Regions from separate parts of the Clavibacter michiganensis genome, predicted to be linked through region 1. Evidence: predicted binding sites of a transcription regulator. Region 1 holds the regulator's gene; the other holds the start of a gene.
The links. Region 1 encodes HrcA, which represses chaperone genes, less so after heat shock. Its sites were predicted from a motif close to TTNGCACTCGNNNNNNNCGAGTGCNAA; they were not measured.
Positions count from the first base shown of each region.

Region 2: groL (chaperonin GroEL) is a predicted target of HrcA. The motif match lies at 1,795-1,821, and genes of this name have one in related genera.

Region 1 covers NZ_CP080437.1:761,446-770,897, forward strand. Annotated here, with positions in the region: gene K0V08_RS03530 (hypothetical protein) at 132-911, opposite strand; gene K0V08_RS03535 (hypothetical protein) at 1,227-2,003, opposite strand; gene K0V08_RS03540 (DUF1990 family protein) at 2,300-2,953, shown strand; gene K0V08_RS03545 (HAD family hydrolase) at 2,976-3,677, opposite strand; gene hemW (radical SAM family heme chaperone HemW) at 3,757-4,980, shown strand; gene K0V08_RS03555 (VOC family protein) at 4,996-5,409, opposite strand; gene K0V08_RS03560 (DUF4870 domain-containing protein) at 5,420-5,815, opposite strand; gene hrcA (heat-inducible transcriptional repressor HrcA) at 6,003-7,025, shown strand; gene dnaJ (molecular chaperone DnaJ) at 7,086-8,201, shown strand; gene K0V08_RS03575 (16S rRNA (uracil(1498)-N(3))-methyltransferase) at 8,204-8,962, shown strand; gene K0V08_RS03580 (histidine triad nucleotide-binding protein) at 8,991-9,347, shown strand; gene K0V08_RS03585 (PhoH family protein) at 9,334-9,452, shown strand, end outside.
Region 2 covers NZ_CP080437.1:1,783,604-1,793,055, forward strand. Annotated here, with positions in the region: gene groL (chaperonin GroEL) at 131-1,750, opposite strand; gene K0V08_RS08275 (cold-shock protein) at 1,940-2,158, opposite strand; gene K0V08_RS08280 (LytR C-terminal domain-containing protein) at 2,379-2,951, opposite strand; gene K0V08_RS08285 (DUF3263 domain-containing protein) at 2,986-3,315, opposite strand; gene msrB (peptide-methionine (R)-S-oxide reductase MsrB) at 3,552-3,953, shown strand; gene K0V08_RS08295 (nitroreductase family protein) at 3,959-4,561, shown strand; tRNA gene K0V08_RS08300 (tRNA-Thr) at 4,577-4,649, opposite strand; gene K0V08_RS08305 (DsbA family protein) at 4,691-5,608, opposite strand; gene K0V08_RS08310 (ABC transporter ATP-binding protein) at 5,924-7,024, shown strand; gene K0V08_RS08315 (DUF4032 domain-containing protein) at 7,125-8,429, shown strand; gene rlmB (23S rRNA (guanosine(2251)-2'-O)-methyltransferase RlmB) at 8,502-9,452, opposite strand, start outside.

The DNA of each region.
Region 1 (9,452 bases):
TCTCCACCGTAGGGCCTGTGCAGCGAGCCAGCGGGCCCGTCCGGTCACGTATGCGTCTCATCCCGGCCGCACGCGACGCGCCCCCCGCCTCGAGAGGCAGGGGGCGCGTCGCGTGCGGCCGGGAAGGAGCGTCAGCAGGCGGTCGGCGTCGGCGATCCCGCGGCGACCCACTGGCGGAACGTCAGCGACAGACCCTCGGGGGCGGCCATGCCGACGTAGCGGATCTCCGCGCCGCCCGGGGTGGAGCAGTACTTGTCGAACGGGAAGGCCTGCAGGACCTTGGGCGTGGGACGGCCGGCGTCGAGCCAGGTGTCGTAGCTGATGGGTCCGTCCGCGCCCGTGATGGGGTCCTGCCCGACGATCGTCTCGAGCCATGCCAGCCGGGAGTAGCCGCTCTCGGCGCGGTAGTCCACGGACGGGAAGCCGAGGGTGCGCCACTCGGCGAAGGTCATCGTGTGCCACTCGGCGGCGTCCGATCCCCAGAGCGTCCCGGTGCGGACGAGGAGCTCGTCCGACGTCGGGTACTGGACCACGACCGAGGAGAACGGGAGCGCGCCCCGCGTCGGCGTGGGCGATCCGGCCCGGCGCCACTCGCTGCCGGACAGCGACGCGGTCAAGCCGGAGTGGGTCCCCATCACGTCGGCGAAGACGGTGCTGTCCCAGGGGAGGACGCGGTAGGCCACGGCCGCGGGGACGGGACGCGGGAAGCCGTCGGCCTTCCACTCCGCGAAGCTCGCGTAGCCGATGCCGGGCTCCTCGGCGGTGATGGAGGACTCGCGGATCAGGGAGTCGCTGAAGGGGACCGAGTAGTAGGTCTCCCCGGCAGCGGCCTGGGCGGGCGCCGCGGCGAGCAGCGTGCCGCCGAGGGCGAGGGCCCCGACGAGGGCGAGGGCGGGCAGGGAGCGGTTCATGGTGTGGCCTTCCGAAGGGTGACGCCGCGGCGCCGAGAGGGGTGAGCGGACCGAGGTCCCGCCGGTTCCGGCTCGGCCTCGCACGCTCAACGTATCCGCTTTCCACACCACCCCGGAATGCTGCTCTGATCACGGTTTCATCACGTCGAGGACCACCCCCGGGAGGGGGTTGGACCTGTGGATGAGGCACAGCGACCACGGGACGGATGCGCACGGCGACTGGACCTGCTATGCGCGCGAGCCGGACGGCGCCTGGACGCGAAGACGCGCCCCAACCTCGAGAGGCAGGGGCGCGTTACGACGCTGCAGGAGCGCTCAGCAGATGCCGGGCTGCGGCTTGCCGGCGGCGAGCCACTGGTCGAACGTCATCGCCACGCCGTCCGGGGCGGCCTTCCCGATGTAGCGGATCTCCTGCGCGCCAGCGGCCCGGCAGTACTCGTCACCGGGGTAGGACGAGACCACCTCGGGCGTGGGGCGGGCGTAGCCGTCCCAGATCTCGAAGGACACGGGGCCGGTCGTGCCGTCGTCCGAGATCGGGCCGACGAGCGTGGGATACCACGAGAGCTTCGAGAAGGGGCGCGGCGACGTCTCATCCACGGCGGGGGAGCCGAGGTGCGTCCACTCGGCGAAGGTCAGCTGGTGGTACGCGATGACGTCGGAGAAGGAGGAGAACCCCTCCACGACGAAGAGCTCGTCCGACGCGTCGTACTGCAGGATGCTCGCCGCGGCCGGGAGGCGGTCGGTCCGCGGGGTGGGGGAGCCGGCCCGACGCCACTCGTCGTAGCCCAGCGACGTCGAGAACCGCGCGCCGCCCGCCGTGCTGTCGGCCTGGACCGTGGACTCCCACGCGAAGCGCACGTAGACGGTGGTGGCGGCGCGGGGCGCGGGGCGGCCGGCGGCCGACCAGTCCTGGAACGTGGCGGGGTCAGCGTGCGGGCGACCGTCGACGGTCGTCACCTCGAAGAGGGTGGAGCCGTAGGGCACCGAGTAGAACGTGCCGCTGGCCGATGCGGCGGATGCGGGGGTCGCGACCGCGAGACCGCCGACGGCGAGGGTGCCGGCCACGGCGAGGGCGGTGAGGGAGCGGAGCATGCCGGGGCGCCTTCCGATGGTCGACGCGGAGCGTCGGGATGGGGGTGGGGGCGGCGCCGGGAGGCCCGTCGTCGTGTGAAGGCCAGGGGGCGCGGCAGTCGCTCCACGCTCGTCCAGGTCACGATCCGATGACGCTCCGATGGCCGCTACGGCGCCGGGATGACGGGCCGAGGCCGCACGTCATCCGCAGGCATGACGGATGGCGTCGCGCCCCCGATCCGGGGGCTCGACGGACGGCGGAGGCCGCGTCGTCGGCACGCGCGGGACGCCCAGCGACACGCCGTAGTCTTGACGACATGCGCCGCAGCACCTACACCGCTACCGCCGTCACGTACGGCTCCGTCGGCGGCACCCAGGCCGTCGACCTCATGACCTATCCGCCCGAGGGCTATCGTCCCGCCGAGGCGAGCGCCCGGCTCGGCAGCGGCGACGAGCGCTTCGAGCAGGCCGTCGCGCTCCTCATGACGTGGGGCGTCCAGCGCGGCAGCGGGATCGAGGTCACCCGCATCGAGCAGGAGGTGCCGGACGACCCCGGCTACCAGGGGCTGGAGTTCGACGAGGACGGGGTGCCCCAGGTGCCCGTCGACCGCCCGCGAGAGACGCTGTACGGCGACGACGGCACCGCGTGGATCACATCCGGCACGTCAGCCGTGCTCCGCATGCCGTTCGGACCGTTCCACCCCGAGGCGCCCGTCCGCGTCGTCTACACCGTGCAGGAGACCGACCGGGTCGGCTTCGCCTACGGCACGGTGCACGGGCACCCGCTGAGCGGCGAGGAGGCGTTCCTCGTCTCCCGGGAGCCCGACGGCAGCGTGTGGCTCACCCTCCGCGTCTTCTCCCGACCGGCGTCATGGCCGATGCGGCTCGCGAGCCCCGTCCTCCGCGTCGTGCAGGGCGTCTTCATGCGCCGGTACCTCAAGGCACTGCACCCGGCGGTCGCGTCCGCCTGATCCGCGCCCTCGCGGGGTGGGGTCAGCGCTCGGCGAGACCGTCGAGATAGGCCATGACCTCGTCGTGACCCGCTTCGAGGTCCGCCACCACCACGGCCGCGTGGGCGTCCGGCGCCCGGAGCTGTCCGACGTCGTACGCGCCCGTGGCGACGGCCACGAAGGGGAAGCCAGCGGCCTCGGCGGCGACGCCGTCCGCGGGGGTGTCGCCGATGATCACGACGCTCGCCCCGGCCAGCGCGTCGGCCGCGCGGCGGGTGAGGTCGCTGCGGATCCGGGCCTCGTGCCCGAAGAAGGACGCGTCCCAGTCGAACAGGTCGACGTCGAGCCCCGCGCCGTCGAGCTTGTACCGGGCGCGGAGCGGCGAGTTGCCGGTCAGCAGCGCGTTCACCCAGCCGCGCTCGGCGACGTCGGCGACGAGGCGGGGGACGCCGACGGGCACCTCGCGCCGACCCGCGCCGTAGTGCTCGACGCGGGACATCCCCTCGAGCTGCTCCCGGACGGCCGCGTGCAGCGACTCCGGCAGCCCGTAGAGGTCGAGGGTCTCCCAGATGATCTGCCCGTCGGTCTTCCCGTGCGCGTGGACCGTGCGGTCCTCGAGCTCGACGCCCGCGGCCAGCTCGATCGCGCGGTGGTACATGCCGCCGGCGCGTGGGCCGTTGAGCAGGAGCGTGCCGTCGACGTCCCAGAGGACGTGCAGGGGCCGGGAGGTTCTGGCGTCGGTCATGCCCCCATCCTGCCGGAGGACGAGGCGCACCCCGACGGCCGCGGACCCGGGCGCCTCCGGGCCGGGGGATGATGGACGGATGCCGTCCGCCCTGCCCCTCGCCGATCCCGCCCCCGCCGACGGGCTGCTGCCGACCTCCGCGGCCGACGGGGCGGACGCCCGCGCGTTCGGCGTGTACCTGCACGTGCCGTTCTGCCGCGTCCGCTGCGGCTACTGCGACTTCAACACCTACACGGCGCCCGAGCTCCGCGGCGTGAGGCAGTCCGACTACGCGTCCCAGGCCGTGCAGGAGGTGCGCTTCGCCGGATCCTCCCTCCGCGACTCCGGCATCCCCGCCCGGTCCGCGTCCACCGTCTTCCTCGGCGGCGGCACCCCGACGCTCCTCCCCGTGGAGGACCTCGTCCGGATGCTCGACGCCGTCCGCGAGACCTTCGGGCTCGCCGAGGGCGCCGAGGTCACGACGGAGGCCAACCCCGACAGCGTCGACGACGCCTACCTCGCCGCGCTCGCGGCCGGCGGCTTCACGCGCGTGTCCTTCGGCATGCAGTCCGCCGTGCCACGCGTGCTCGCCACGCTCGAGCGCACCCACGACCCTGCGCGCATAGCGCCCGTCGTCCGCGGCGCCCGGGCCGCCGGCCTCGAGGTCAGCCTCGACCTCATCTACGGGACGCCGGGGGAGACCATCGACGACTGGCGCGCCTCGCTCGAGCAGGCGATCGCGCAGGAGCCCGACCACCTCTCCGCCTACGCGCTCATCGTCGAGCCCGGGACGAAGCTCGCGCGGCAGATCCGGCGCGACGAGGTGCCCGAGCCCGACGAGGACCTCCAGGCGGACATGTACGAGCTCGCCGACCGCATGCTGGGCGAGGCCGGCTACGAGTGGTACGAGGTGAGCAACTGGGCGCGCGACGGCCGTCGCAGCCGCCACAACCTCGCCTACTGGCAGGGCCACGACTGGTGGGGCGTCGGCCCCGGCGCGCACAGCCACGTGGGCGGCGTCCGCTGGTGGAACGTCAAGCACCCGGCCGCGTACGCCGACCGCGTGCTCGCGGGTGCGTCGCCCGGCGCGGGCCGCGAGTCGCTCGACGACGCGACGCGCGAGGTGGAGCGCGTGCTGCTCGGCGCCCGCATCCGCGACGGCCTCGCCATCCCGACGCTCACGGCCGAGGGCCGCCGGCAGGTCGCGGGCCTCATCGCCGACGGCCTGGTGGATCCCCGCGCCGCCCTGTCCGGCACCCTCGTGCTCACGCTGCAGGGGCGCCTGCTGGCCGACGCCGTCGTGCGGCGGCTGCTCGAGGACTGAGCGGGGGACCGGTCGTCAGAGGACGACCGCGCCCACCACGTCGCCGGCCTCGCGCTCGGCATCGCTGCGCTCCACGCAGAACTCGTTGCCCTCGGGGTCCGCGAGCACGACCCAGCCGCTGCCGTCCGCGTTCCGCCGGTCGGCCACGAGCGCGGCTCCCAGCGCCAGCACGCGGTCGACCTCCTGGTCGCGCGTGCGGTCGTCGGGCGCGAGGTCGAGGTGCACGCGGTTCTTGCCGGCCTTCGGCGCATCCGCGCGCTGCAGGATGATGCCGAGCCCGGAGACGGGGTCACCCAACCACGCGGCGTCCTGGCCGGGGAGGTTCGGCTCGTCCGGGTCCTCCGCGAAGCCGGTCACGCCGGCCCAGAAGAGCGAGAGCGCGTGCGGGTCCCTGCAGTCGATCGCGACGTGCCGGATCCTCGCGCTCACGGGCGTCCGCCTACTTGATCCACCGGATGTTGAGCGGGTAGCGGTAGGGCCGGCCCGCCTGCACGCGCGTGCCGCCGATGATCGCGAACACGATGTTGACCACGACCACCGCGAAGATCACGAGGCCGAGGAGCAGGCCGATGATGACCCCGAGGATCGGGATGATCCCGAAGACCACCTGCAGCACGTTGAGGATGACGAGGGCGCCGACCACGTTGATGGTCCAGTTGGTCGCCTCCTTGCCCTCCTGGTCGGTGAAGCGGCCGCGCTCGCGGAACACGAGCCACACGATGAACGACGGGACGATGAAGATCGCGAGGAAGTGCGTGAGCGACGCCCAGAGGCGGTCCTCGCTCGGCGTGAGCGGAGCGGGCGCGCCGTACGGGTGGGGATCGGGTGCGGACATCGCGGGGGAGCCTCTCGGTGCCACGCGACGGCCGGGTACCGGCGGACGCGAGCGGATCGTGGGTGGGCCGGGCGACGCCTGGCCACTCCACGCTACCGCCGACGACGCGCGACCGGCAACGCCGACCATCCCCGGAGCCGCGGTACGATTGGCAGTCAGAACCGACGAGTGCCAGGAGGGAGCCGCCATGGTCTCGGAACGCGGGCTCGACGTCCTCCGGGTGATCGTGCAGGACTACGTGTCCTCGCGGGAGCCCGTGGGCTCCAAGTCCATCGTGGAGCGCCACGCCTTCGGCGTCTCGGCCGCCACCATCCGCAACGACATGGCCCTCCTCGAGGAGGAGGAGCTGATCGCCGCGCCGCACACCTCGTCCGGTCGCGTGCCGACCGACAAGGGGTACCGCCTCTTCGTCGACCAGCTCGCCGACGTGCGCCCGCTCACGCCCGCGCAGCGCCAGGCCATCCACGTGTTCCTCGGCGAGTCCGTCGACCTCGACGACGTGCTCGCGCGCACCGTCCGCCTCCTCGCGCAGCTCACCAACCAGGTCGCGCTCGTGCAGTACCCGTCGCTCGCCACGAGCCACGTCAAGCACGTCGAGCTCGTCGCCCTGTCGACGACGCGCGTGCTCACCGTGCTCATCACCGACACGGGCCGCGTCGAGCAGCGCGTCGTCGAGCTCGCGGGCGACCCGGACGACGCCTTCCTCGCGGTCATGCGCACGCGGATCAACCAGGCCGTCGGCGGTCTCGGCCTCGCCGAGGCGGCGACCCGGCTCGAGACACTGTCCGACGAGGTCGAGCCGGCCCAGCGCGCCGCGGCCTCCGTGCTCGCGGGCACGCTCGTCGAGCAGGTCCTCGCCAACCGCCAGGAGCGGCTGCTGCTGGCGGGATCCGCGAACCTCGCCCGGACGGAACGCGACTTCCCCGGGAGCATCTCGCCCGTCCTCGAGGCCATCGAGGAGCAGGTGGTGCTCCTGCGCCTGCTCGGCGAGATGGAGGCCGACCAGCACGGCGTCTCGGTGAGCATCGGCCGGGAGAACGCCCCGTTCGGCCTCGGCGAGACGAGCGTGCTCACCAGCGGCTACAGCTCGTCCGGCGGCGTGCTCGCGCGCCTCGGCGTGCTGGGTCCGACCCGCATGGACTACTCCACCAACATGGCGTCGGTGCGCGCGGTCGCGCGCTACCTCTCGCGCCTGCTCGAGGAGCGGTGACCGCCGCACGCCGGCGCACCGCCCCCAGTTCCCACGACCATCACCACCGAAGGGCCCGACGTGGCTGACCACTACGAAGTACTCGGCGTGAGCCGCGAGGCGACGCCAGAGGAGATCAAGAAGGCGTACCGCAAGCAGGCGCGCCAGCTCCACCCGGACGTCAACGACGCCCCCGACGCGGCCGAGCGGTTCAAGCTCGTCACGCACGCGTACGACGTGCTGTCGGATCCCCAGCAGCGCCAGCAGTACGACCTGGGCCCGCAGGCCGGGTTCGGCGGACAGGGCGGCCAGGGCTTCGGCGGGTTCGGCGACATCTTCGAGACGTTCTTCGGCGGCCAGCAGGGTGGCGGCGGACGCGGCCCGCGCTCGCGCCAGGAGCGCGGCCAGGACGCTCTCCTGCGCGTGGAGGTCGAGCTCGAGGAGGTCATCTTCGGCGTGCACCGCGACCTCGAGGTCGACACGGCGGTCGTCTGCGACACCTGCCACGGATCCTGCGCCCAGCCCGGCACGAGCGCCGTCACGTGCGACATCTGCCGCGGATCCGGCAGCATCCAGCGCCAGGTGCGCTCGCTCCTCGGCAACGTCATGACGTCGAGCCCCTGCGGCACCTGCCGTGGATACGGCACCGTCATCCCGCACCCGTGCCCCACCTGTCAGGGCCAGGGCCGCGTCCGCGCGCGCCGCACCGTGCCGGTGGACATCCCGGCCGGCGTCGACACGGGCCTGCGTCTCCAGATGCCGGGCTCCGGCGAGGTCGGCCCCGCGGGCGGCCCCAACGGCGACCTCTACCTCGAGATCAAGGTGAAGCACCACGAGGTCTTCAGCCGCAACGGCGACGACCTGCTCGCCACGGTCGAGGTGAGCATGGTCGACGCGATCCTCGGCAGCGACGCGCGCATCGAGGCGCTCGACGGCGACGTCGACCTGGAGCTGCGCCCCGGGATCCAGAGCGCCGAGATCATCACGGTGCGCGGTCGCGGCGTCTCGAAGCTCCGCGGCTCCGGTCGGGGTGACCTCAAGATCGGGATCCAGGTGGTCACGCCGCAGAAGCTCGACCACAAGGAGCGCGACCTCATCCAGCAGTTCGCGCGCCGCAACAAGGCGCCCGCCCCGCACCTCGCGCACTTCCAGCAGGGCCTGTTCCAGAAGCTCCGCGACCGCTTCCTCAACGTCTGACCATGGCGCACTTCTACCTGGCCGACGACATCGGCGCCTCCGACCTCGCGGTCGGGCGACTGCTGGTGCTCGCCGGGCAGGAGGCCCGCCATGCCGTGACCGTGAGCCGGGTGCGCTCCGGCGAGGGGATCCTCGTGGGGGACGGGCGCGGCACCATCGCGTCCGGCACCGTCACCTCGGCCGAGCCGCAGCGGCTCGAGCTCCGCGTCGACGCGGTCGAGGCGCACCCCGAGCCGACCCCGCGCGTGGTCCTCGTGCAGGCGCTCGCGAAGGGCGACCGCGACGAGCTCGCCGTGCAGGCCGCCACCGAGCTGGGCGTCGACGCGGTGATCCCGTGGCAGGCGCAGCGCTCCGTCTCCCGATGGGAGGGCCAGAAGGTCACCAAGGGCCGGGATCGCTGGCGCGCGATCGTCCGCGAGGCCGTGAAGCAGTCCATCCGTCCCCGCGTGCCCGAGGTGGAGGCGCTCGCGACGACGAAGGACCTCGTGCGCATGGCGGCGACCGCGCGCGTGCTCGTGCTCGACCCGACGGCCGTCGCGCGGCTGTCGCGGCTCGACCTGGCGACGGCCGACGGCGACGCGGGTCCCGCGACCGACGTCCTGCTCGTGGTCGGACCCGAGGGCGGCATCGCCCCCGCGGAGGTCGAGTCGCTGCGGGCGGCGGGGGCGATCCCGGTCGCGCTCGGCCCGGGGATCCTCCGCACGTCGACCGCGGGGCCGGCCGCGCTGGCGCTCGTCAACGCCGCGCTCGGGCGCTGGTGACGTCGCGGGTCCCGCGTAGGCTGGGCGCATGACCAGCAGCGCAGAGCCCACCGTCTTCGAGCGCATCGTCGCGCGCGAGATCCCGGCCGAGATCGTCGCGGAGACCGACCGCGTCATCGCCTTCGAGGACATCGCGCCCAAGGCCCCCGTCCACGTGCTCGTGGTGCCCAAGACGGCCGCGTACCGCGACGTCGTCGAGCTCGCCGCGGGCGACCCGGAGCTCCTCGCGGAGGTCGTCGAGGTCGCGTCGCGCATCGCCGCCGAGCGCGCGGGCGGTCAGTTCCGCCTCCTCTTCAACACGGGGGCGGACGCCGGCCAGACCGTCTTCCACGTGCACGCGCACGTGCTCGCCGGCTTCGACCAGGGGGACCATGTCGGGCTCTGACCCGCGGGGCGGCGCATCCACGGAGGATGACCGCGTCGAGCAGACGGCGACCATGGACGGCGTCCTCATGGTGCGCCTCCTGGGGCCGCAGGACCGGCTGCTCCG
Region 2 (9,452 bases), 1.0 Mb from region 1:
CCGCATCCGCACTCCGGCCTCGCGGTCGGATGACCGGAGCACGACGAAGCGGGCGGCCCCCTGAGGGACCGCCCGCTTCTCCGTGCTGATCGTGCTGGTGGGCGGGGCGTCTCCGCCCCACCCGGTCGGACTAGAAGTCCATGCCACCCGTGGGGTCGCCGGCCGGGGCCGGGTTCTTCTCGGGCTTGTCGGCGACGACGGCCTCGGTCGTCAGGAACAGACCGGCGATGGACGCGGCGTTCAGCAGAGCCGAGCGCGTGACCTTCACCGGGTCGTTGATGCCCGCGGCGAGCATGTCGACGTACTCGCCCGTTGCGGCGTTGAGGCCGTGACCCGAGGGGAGGTTGCGGACGCGCTCGGCCACGACGCCGGGCTCGAGGCCGGCGTTGAGGGCGATCTGCTTGAGCGGAGCGTCGACCGCGACGCGGACGATGTTCGCGCCCGTCGCCTCGTCGCCCTCGAGCTGGAGCTTCTCGAACGCGAGCTTGCCGGCCTGGATGAGGGCGACGCCACCACCGGCGACGATGCCCTCCTCGACGGCGGCCTTCGCGTTGCGGACGGCGTCCTCGATGCGGTGCTTGCGCTCCTTGAGCTCCACCTCGGTCGCCGCGCCGGCCTTGATGACGGCGACGCCGCCGGCCAGCTTCGCGAGGCGCTCCTGGAGCTTCTCGCGGTCGTAGTCGCTGTCGGTGTTGCCGATCTCGTTGCGGATCTGCTGCACGCGGGCCGCGATCTCGGTGGCGTCTCCGCCACCCTCGACGATCGTGGTCTCGTCCTTGGTGATGACGACCTTGCGGGCCGTGCCGAGCAGGTCGAGGGTGACGTTCTCGAGCTTGAGGCCGACCTCCTCGGCGATGACCTGGCCACCGGTGAGGATGGCGATGTCCTGCAGCTGCGCCTTGCGGCGGTCGCCGAAGCCGGGGGCCTTGACGGCGACCGACTTGAAGATGCCGCGGATCTTGTTGACGACGAGCGTGGCCAGGGCCTCGCCGTCGACGTCCTCGGCGATGATCAGGAGCTGCTTGCCCGACTGGATGACCTTGTCGACGATCGGCAGCAGGTCCTTGATGTTCGAGATCTTCGAGTTGACGATCAGGATGTACGCGTCCTCGAACACGGCCTCCTGGCGCTCGGGGTCGGTGACGAAGTACTGCGACAGGTAGCCCTTGTCGAAGCGCATGCCCTCGGTGAGCTCGAGCTCGGTGCCGAAGGTGTTGGACTCCTCGACGGTGACGACGCCCTCCTTGCCGACCTTGTCGATCGCCTCGGCGATGATCGCGCCGATGGTGGAGTCGCCGGCGGAGATGGACGCGGTGGCGGCGATCTCCTCCTTGGTCTCGATCTCCTTCGCGGCGGCCTTGAGCTCCTCCGTGACGGCCGCGACGGCCTTCTCGATGCCGCGCTTGAGGCTGATGGGGTCGGCGCCCGCGGCGACGTTGCGGAGGCCCTCGCGGACCAGCGCCTGCGCGAGGACGGTCGCGGTGGTCGTGCCGTCGCCGGCGACGTCGTCGGTCTTCTTGGCGACCTCCTTGACGAGCTCCGCGCCGATCTTCTCGAACGGGTCGTCGAGCTCGATCTCCTTGGCGATGGACACGCCGTCGTTCGTGATGGTGGGGGCGCCCCACTTCTTCTCGAGGACGACGTTGCGGCCACGCGGGCCGAGGGTCACGCGGACCGCGTCGGCCAGGATGTTCAGGCCGCGCTCGAGGCCGCGGCGGGCTTCTTCGTCAAAAGCGATGATCTTAGCCATGTGTATCTCTCGTCCCTCCCGGACGTCAGGAAAAAGGCAGTCGTCTAGCACTCCCCGTGAGGGAGTGCCAGGGACGATTCTGGCACTCGCCCTACGGGAGTGCAAGCGAGCCGCTCACAGGCCGGGCGCCGGGCGGGACGCGACGACGCCGCCGCCCGGACGGGCGACGGCGTCGTGGTGGGATGCTCCCTAGGCCAGCGTGACGTTCTCCGCCTGCAGGCCCTTGGAGCCCTGACCGATCTCGAAGGCGACGCGCTGCCCCTCCTCGAGGACCTTGTAGCCGGACATCTCGATCGCCGAGTAGTGGACGAAGACGTCCTGCTGGGCAGGACCGCCCTCGACGGCGTCCACGGTGATGAACCCGAACCCCTTCTCCCCGTTGAACCACTTCACGGTGCCGTTGGCCATGTGCTTCTCCATGTGCGAATGCGCGGTGTCGGGAGCGCGGTGCCGCCACCCCCGGGTCGGCCGCGGGATCCTGCATCGACCCCGCGCCACGCCCTCGGGACGTACGGCGCGCAGCACCTGGACGCGGCGGGCGTGCGACCAGGCAGCACGATAGACAGAGCCGACGATGCGCCGTCGGGTTACTCCACGGACACGGCTCGGCGTGCCGAGACGGAGTCGGTCAGCCCTTGGCGGCGTAGTCGGCGCCGAGCACGGCCGTCAGCTTGGACGCCTGGGCCGCCGCCGTGCCCTCGGCGGGCCGGAACTGGTCGGACTGCGCCACGTCCCCCACCCCCAGCTCCGCGACGAGGCCGCGCGCCGCGCCCTCGTCCGCATCGTCGTAGTAGTAGACGGTCGTGGTGGCGATGTCGGTGGAGCTGGCGTTCAAGCGGGACGCGATGGCCCAGCCCTCCTTCTGGAGCGCCGTCGCGGCCCGGGCCGAGAGACCTGACGTCCTCGTGCCGTTGAGGACGGTCACGACCATGCCGGGAACGGCGGTGGGAGCCGCGGTCGGCTCCTCCGTGGGCGCCGCCTCCTCGGACGAGCCGCCGCTCGGGATGATGTCGGTGAACGAGACCCGGTCATTGATGACGAAGAGCCCGACGACGCCGAGGCCCACTAGCAGGCCGGTCGCGAGGGCCGCCCACGCGAAGGCGCGGAAGCGGTGGTGAGGCGGACGGGGCGCGCGATGGGCGCCCACTCGGCTCAGGTCGCCGGGGACCTCGTCGAAGCGGTCGGGAGCGTGGGAGGGCATGGGGGGTCTCGTGTCTCCTCGGTGGGGCGCGGGGTCAGCGCGCGGTCGGTCGGTGCGGGAGACCGGTGGGCAGGGCGCGTGCTGCGCGCGCGGCGGCGCGCGTCTCGCGGAGTCGCAGGAGGCGCCCGACGAGGAGCGGGTCGTAGGCGAGGGCCTCGCGCGTCTCGAGCAGGGATCCGAGCAGCTGGTAGTAGCGCGTGGCCGAGAGGCCGAAGGTCTGGCGGATGGCCTCCTCCTTCGCCCCGGCGTGACGCGTCCAGTCCCCCTCGAAGTCGAGGACCGCGCGGTCGCGGGCATCGAGCTCGACGACCGGATGCGGTCCGGCCGCCGGAGCGGTCGTGGAGCTGGTCTCGCGCTGGTCCACGGCATGCTCCTTCCCCGACATCCCCCACATACTAGGTGCGCCTCGCTGGGCGCCTCGCGCAGCATGCCGGGGTGTCCACGCACCGCGACGGGCACGGCGGCACCGCATCGCGTCCGCTCGCATCCCGGAGCGGATCGTCCCCCGCATGCAGGAATCGACGGGGGCCCGCGGCGGTTGTCCATGGAGGCGCGCTGGGACGCCGCCCCTAGGATCGACCAGCGAGAAAGGACCCGCACATGGCCTACGAGATCGAGAAGACCGACGACGAGTGGCGCCAGGAGCTCTCCCCGGAGGAGTACGCGGTGCTGCGCCAGCAGGCCACCGAGCGCCCCTGGACCGGCGAGCTGCTGGACGAGGAGCGCACCGGCGTCTACGGCTGCAAGGCCTGCGGCGCCGAGCTCTTCACGAGCGACACCAAGTTCGACTCCCACTGCGGATGGCCGAGCTTCTACGCGCCGAAGGAGAGCGACGCCGTCAAGCTGTACACGGACACGAGCCTCGGCATGAAGCGCGTCGAGGTCGTCTGCGCCCGCTGCGGCTCGCACCTCGGGCACGTCTTCGACGACGCGCCGCAGACCCCCACCGGCGACCGGTTCTGCATGAACTCGGTCTCCATGTCGTTCCGCACCGCGGAGTGATCGACGTGCCGCGGCATCGGGCGGGCGGAACCCCCGACCCGTCCGGGCCCGGCACCCCCGCGAAGGACGGACCCGTCCTGGAGGCGCTCCGCGGTCGCCGGTCCCGCTCATCCGTGGGCGGAGCGGCCCCGACGCACGAGGAGCTCGTCCCGCTCGTCGCCGCGGTCTCCCGGCTCGCCGACCACGGCGGGCTCCGACCCTGGCGGGTCATCGAGATCCGCGGAGGCGCGCGCGACCGGCTCGGCGCCGCGATGGACGAGGCGGCGGGCGATCCCGGATCCGGCAAGCACCGCAAGAAGACGCACCGCGCGAGCCTCCTCGTCGCCGTCGTCGCGAGCCGCACCCCGAGCCGCAAGGTGCCGGACTGGGAGCAGGAGGCGGTCGCCGCGGGTGTCGCGCACGCTCTCACGCTGCTGCTCGAGGAGCAGGGATGGGGTGTGTTCTGGCGCACCGGCAGCCTCACGCGCAGCGAGCCGGTGCGACGGATGCACGGCCTGCGCGACGGCGAGGACCTGCTCGGCTGGCTCTACGTCGGCGACGTCGCCGACGACGACAAGGGCCCGCGTCAAACCGTCGACAGCGAGCGGATGATCACCGTCCTCGACTGAGGGAGCGGCATCGAGAGCCGGCCACGGGACTCGAACCCGTAACCGCCGCATTACAAGTGCGGTGCGCTACCAATTGCGCCAGGCCGGCCGACGGACCTCGCGGGCCGTCGATCCATCATACGAGCCGCGCTACGGCGCGGTCGTCGGGGTCTCGGACGGCGCGGGCGTCGGGGTGGGGGTCGTCGTCGCGTCCTGGCCGGCGGCCTGGAGCACGAACGCGGCGAACGCCTTCGCGTCGTCCGGCTGGCCCGTGTACTGGCGGTCGCCCACCACGATGATCGGCGCGCCCACGACCTTGTCGACGTTCGAGTCGGGGATCTCGCCGTCCAGGACGCGATCCGTCGCGGCGTTCACCCAGGACTGGAACCGCTGGTCGGAGACGCACTTCGCGATGTCGGAGGAGCTGGCGCCCGCCTGCCCGGCGAGCTCGACGATGCGATCGTCGCTGAGGCCCGTGCTCTGCTCGGCGGGCTGCTCCGCGAAGAGCGCGGAGTTGAAGGCCCAGAAGTCGTCGGGTGCGGAGTCGGCCACGCACGCGGCCGCGTTGGCCGCCCGCAGGGAGTAGGCCTGCGACTTGCTGGTGAGGATCGCGACGGGGTGGATCTCCACCGTGGCCGCGCCCGACTGGAGCCAGCCCTCCATCTGCGCGCCGTTGGTGTCCTGGAACTCCTTGCACGCCGTGCAGAGGTAGTCGACGTACACGCGGATGTGGGCGACGCCTGCCGCCTCGGACCCCGTGGGCACCGGATCCTGCTCCGGGTCGAGGGCCTTCGTGGGCGTGGCCGCGAGGTCCTTCCCGATCAGGATGCCGTCGCTCGCCATGTTCTGCGGCCCGGGCCCCGCGGGACGCGCGCCCTGGACGACGACGAGCCCGACCACCACGACCACGGCGACCAGGGCCGCGGCGATCCCGCCGCGGATGGCGTAGCGGCCCACGACATCGCGACGACGCTGCTTCACGCGGTTGAGCCGCGCCTTCTCCCGAGCGGCCTCGCGGCGTCGTCGGTGACCGCCGTGCGGTTCGTGCGCGGGCGGCGTGCTGCTCATGGATCCTCGCTCAGTGGATGGGGAGTCGGGCGCGGGCGGGCTCCCGGACGACCTCAGGACTCTAGGCGGCCAGTCTGGGAAAGCGGTGACGCGGCGGGCGCGGGTGCATCGCCGCAGGAGACGATACAGGCCCGCGGCACCCTGTCCTCGGGTGGGGAATAGCCGCCGATCCGCATCGTGCCGGGCTTCCCGACCACAGACCCGCGTGCAATACTCATCGGGTGGTCGTCGTCGCCCACAGCGATGAGCCATGAGCATCACATCCATCACCACGGATCGTCGGGCACGTACCTGCCCGTGAAGGAGAACACCGAAATGGCATCTGTAACTTTCGACAAGGCCACGCGCCTGTACCCGGGCTCGACGCGCCCCGCGGTCGACCAGATCGACCTGGAGGTCGCCGACGGCGAGTTCCTCGTCCTCGTCGGCCCGTCCGGCTGCGGCAAGTCGACCACCCTCCGCATGCTCGCGGGCCTCGAGGAGGTCAACGACGGCAACATCTTCATCGGCGACCGCAACGTCACGGACGTCCCGCCGAAGGACCGCGACATCGCGATGGTGTTCCAGAACTACGCGCTGTACCCGCACATGACGGTCGCCGAGAACATGGGCTTCGCCCTCAAGATCGCGGGCGTCGGCAAGGACGAGCGCGCCACCCGCGTCCTCGAGGCGGCCAAGCTCCTCGACCTCGAGCCCTACCTCAGCCGCAAGCCCAAGGCCCTCTCCGGCGGCCAGCGCCAGCGCGTGGCCATGGGCCGTGCGATCGTCCGCCAGCCCCAGGTCTTCCTCATGGACGAGCCGCTGTCGAACCTGGACGCCAAGCTCCGCGTCCAGACCCGCACGCAGATCGCGTCGCTCCAGCGCCGCCTCGGCGTCACCACGGTCTACGTCACCCACGACCAGACCGAGGCCCTCACCATGGGCGACCGCATCGCGGTCCTCAAGGACGGCGTCCTGCAGCAGGTCGGCACCCCGCGCGACCTGTACGAGAAGCCGCAGAACGTCTTCGTGGCCGGCTTCATCGGCTCGCCCGCGATGAACCTCTTCACCGCGAACGTCGTCGACGGCGGCGTGCAGTTCGGCACCGCCGTGGTCCCGGTCGAGCGCGACGTGCTCACCAACGCCACAGGCGGATCCGTCACCATCGGCGTCCGCCCCGAGGACGTCGTCGTCAGCACCTCGCAGGGCCAGGGCCTCTCGGTCACGGTCGACCTCGTCGAGGAGCTCGGCGCGGACGGCTACCTCTACGGCCACACCGACATCGAGGGCAAGCGCACCGACCTCGTCGCGCGCGTCGACGGCCGCCTGCACCCGAACGCCGGCGACACCGTCTTCATCACGCCGCAGCCCGGCCACCTCCACGCCTTCGACGCCGAGAGCGGCCTCCGCCTCAACGCGCCGGTCGCCGCGAGCTGATCGAACCGATCCACCACCGCTGCCGCGGTCCCCACGCTCCCCTCGCCGGGAGCGCCGGGGCCGCGGCAGCGGCGTTTCCGCGGTCGGGTAGGGTCGCAGCATGGCCGGATCCCTGAACATCACCTCGGCGACGGTCGATCCCGCGCTCCTCGACCTGCCCTGGCAGCTGCCGCTCGACGAGTGGCCCTCGTCGGCCATCGCGACCCTCCCCAAGGGCATCTCCCGGCACCTCGTCCGCTTCGCGAACCTGTCCGGCTACGTCATCGCCATCAAGGAGACCACCGACGAGATGGCCCGCGGCGAGTACGACATGCTGCGCACGCTGCAGCGGCTCGAGATCCCGTGCGTGGAGCCCGTCGCGGTGATCATGAACCGCACCGACGAGGACGGCGACCCGCTCAAGTCGGTGCTCGTCACGCGGCACCTCAAGTTCTCGCTCCCCTACCGGGCGCTCTTCTCGCAGCAGCTGCGGCCGGACACCGCGACGCGCCTCGTCGACGCCCTCGCCGTGCTGCTCGTGCGCCTGCACATGATCGGCTTCTTCTGGGGCGACGTCTCGCTCTCCAACACGCTCTTCCGCCGCGACGCGGGAGCGTTCGCCGCCTACCTGGTGGACGCGGAGACCGGCAAGCTGTTCAACGGCGGCCTCTCCAACGGCCAGCGCGAGAACGACCTCGAGATCGCGCGCGTCAACATCGCCGGCGAGCTCATGGACCTCGAGGCCGGCGGCCGCATCGAGGAGGGGCTCGACCCGCTCGAGACGAGCACGCGCATCGTGGCCCAGTACCGCACGCTCTGGAAGGAGCTCACCGGCCGCGAGGAGTTCCCGACCTCGGAGCGCTGGCGGATCAACGAGCGCGTCGACCGCCTCAACGACCTCGGCTTCGACATCGAGGAGCTCGCGATCCGCACGACCGCCGAGGGCTCGCAGGTGCGGATCCAGCCCAAGGTCGTGGACGCCGGGCACCACCAGCGCCGGCTGCTGCGCCTCACGGGCGTGGACGCGCAGGAGAACCAGGCGCGTCGGCTCCTCAACGACCTCGACTCGTACACGGCGACGTTCGACAAGCAGGACCTCGACGAGGAGATGGTGGCGCACGAGTGGGTCGCGCGCGTCTTCGAGCCCGTCGTGCGGGCGATCCCCCGCGACCTCCGCGGCAAGCTGGAGCCCGCCGAGATCTTCCACCAGCTGCTCGAGCACCGCTGGTACATGTCGCAGAAGCTCAGCAGGGACATCCCGCTCGCCGAGGCCGTGACCGCGTACGTGCAGGACATCCTCCGGCACCGGCGCGACGAGGCCACGGTCATCGACCCGCCCACCGAGTCGATCGGCGTCATCGAGGACGAGTCGGACGTGCCGATCACCGAGGCAGAGGCCGCGGAGGACTGGCGCACGAAGGTCTGACCGCCCTCCGCGCAGGGCGCACGCACGAGGAGCCGGGACCCTGGGGTCGCGGCTCCTCCTGCGTGCGGTGCGCTACTTCCGCTTCGCGGCGCGCAGCTTGCCGATCTCGTAGAGCGTGACGCTCGCGGCGATGCCGGCGTTGAGCGACTCGGTGGATGCGCCGATCGGGATGGAGACGACGGTGTCGCAGGTCTCGGTGACGAGGCGCGAGAGGCCCTTGCCCTCGGATCCCACGACGACCACGATGGGGCGGTCGGCGAGCGTGAACTCGTGGAGCGACATGTCGCCGCCGCCGTCGAGCCCGACCACGAAGACGCCGCGCTGCTTGAGCGCCTTGAGCGTCTGGGTGAGGTTCGACGCCATGGCGACGGGCGTGCGTGCGGCGGCTCCCGCCGAGGTCTTCCACGCGCTGGCGGTGAGGCCGACCGAGCGACGCTGCGGCACGATCACGCCGTGGCCGCCGAACGCGGCGACCGAGCGGATGATCGCCCCGAGGTTGCGCGGGTCGGTGATCCCGTCGAGCGCCACCAGGAGCGGCAGCTGGCCGCGCGAGATGGTCTTGTCGAGCAGCTCGATCGCGTCCGCGTACTCGTAGGGCGGCACCTTGAGGGCCAGGCCCTGGTGGACGGCGTCGTGACCGGCGATGCGGTCGAGCTCGGGGCGCATGACCTCGAGCACGGGGATCCCGCGCCCGGTGGCGAGCGACAGCACCTCCTTGACGCGGTCGTCGTACTCGATGCGCGAGGCGATGTAGAGCGCGGTCGCGGGGATCTTGGCACGGAGCGCCTCGACGACCGAGTTGCGACCGGTGACGACCTCGGACTCGTCCTGCTGCTTCGCGCGGCGGGCGCGCGGGGCGTCCGCACCTGCGGGACGGTCGGTCGCGCGGGCGCGCGGCGCCGCGGATCGGGGTGCGGGCGAACGCTCGGCGCGCTCGTCGCGGCCGCGGTTGGCGCCCGCGGACGCCGCCTCGTACCGGTCCTTCGCGAGCTTGCGCTTGCCGGCGGGGTGGTAGGGCCGGTC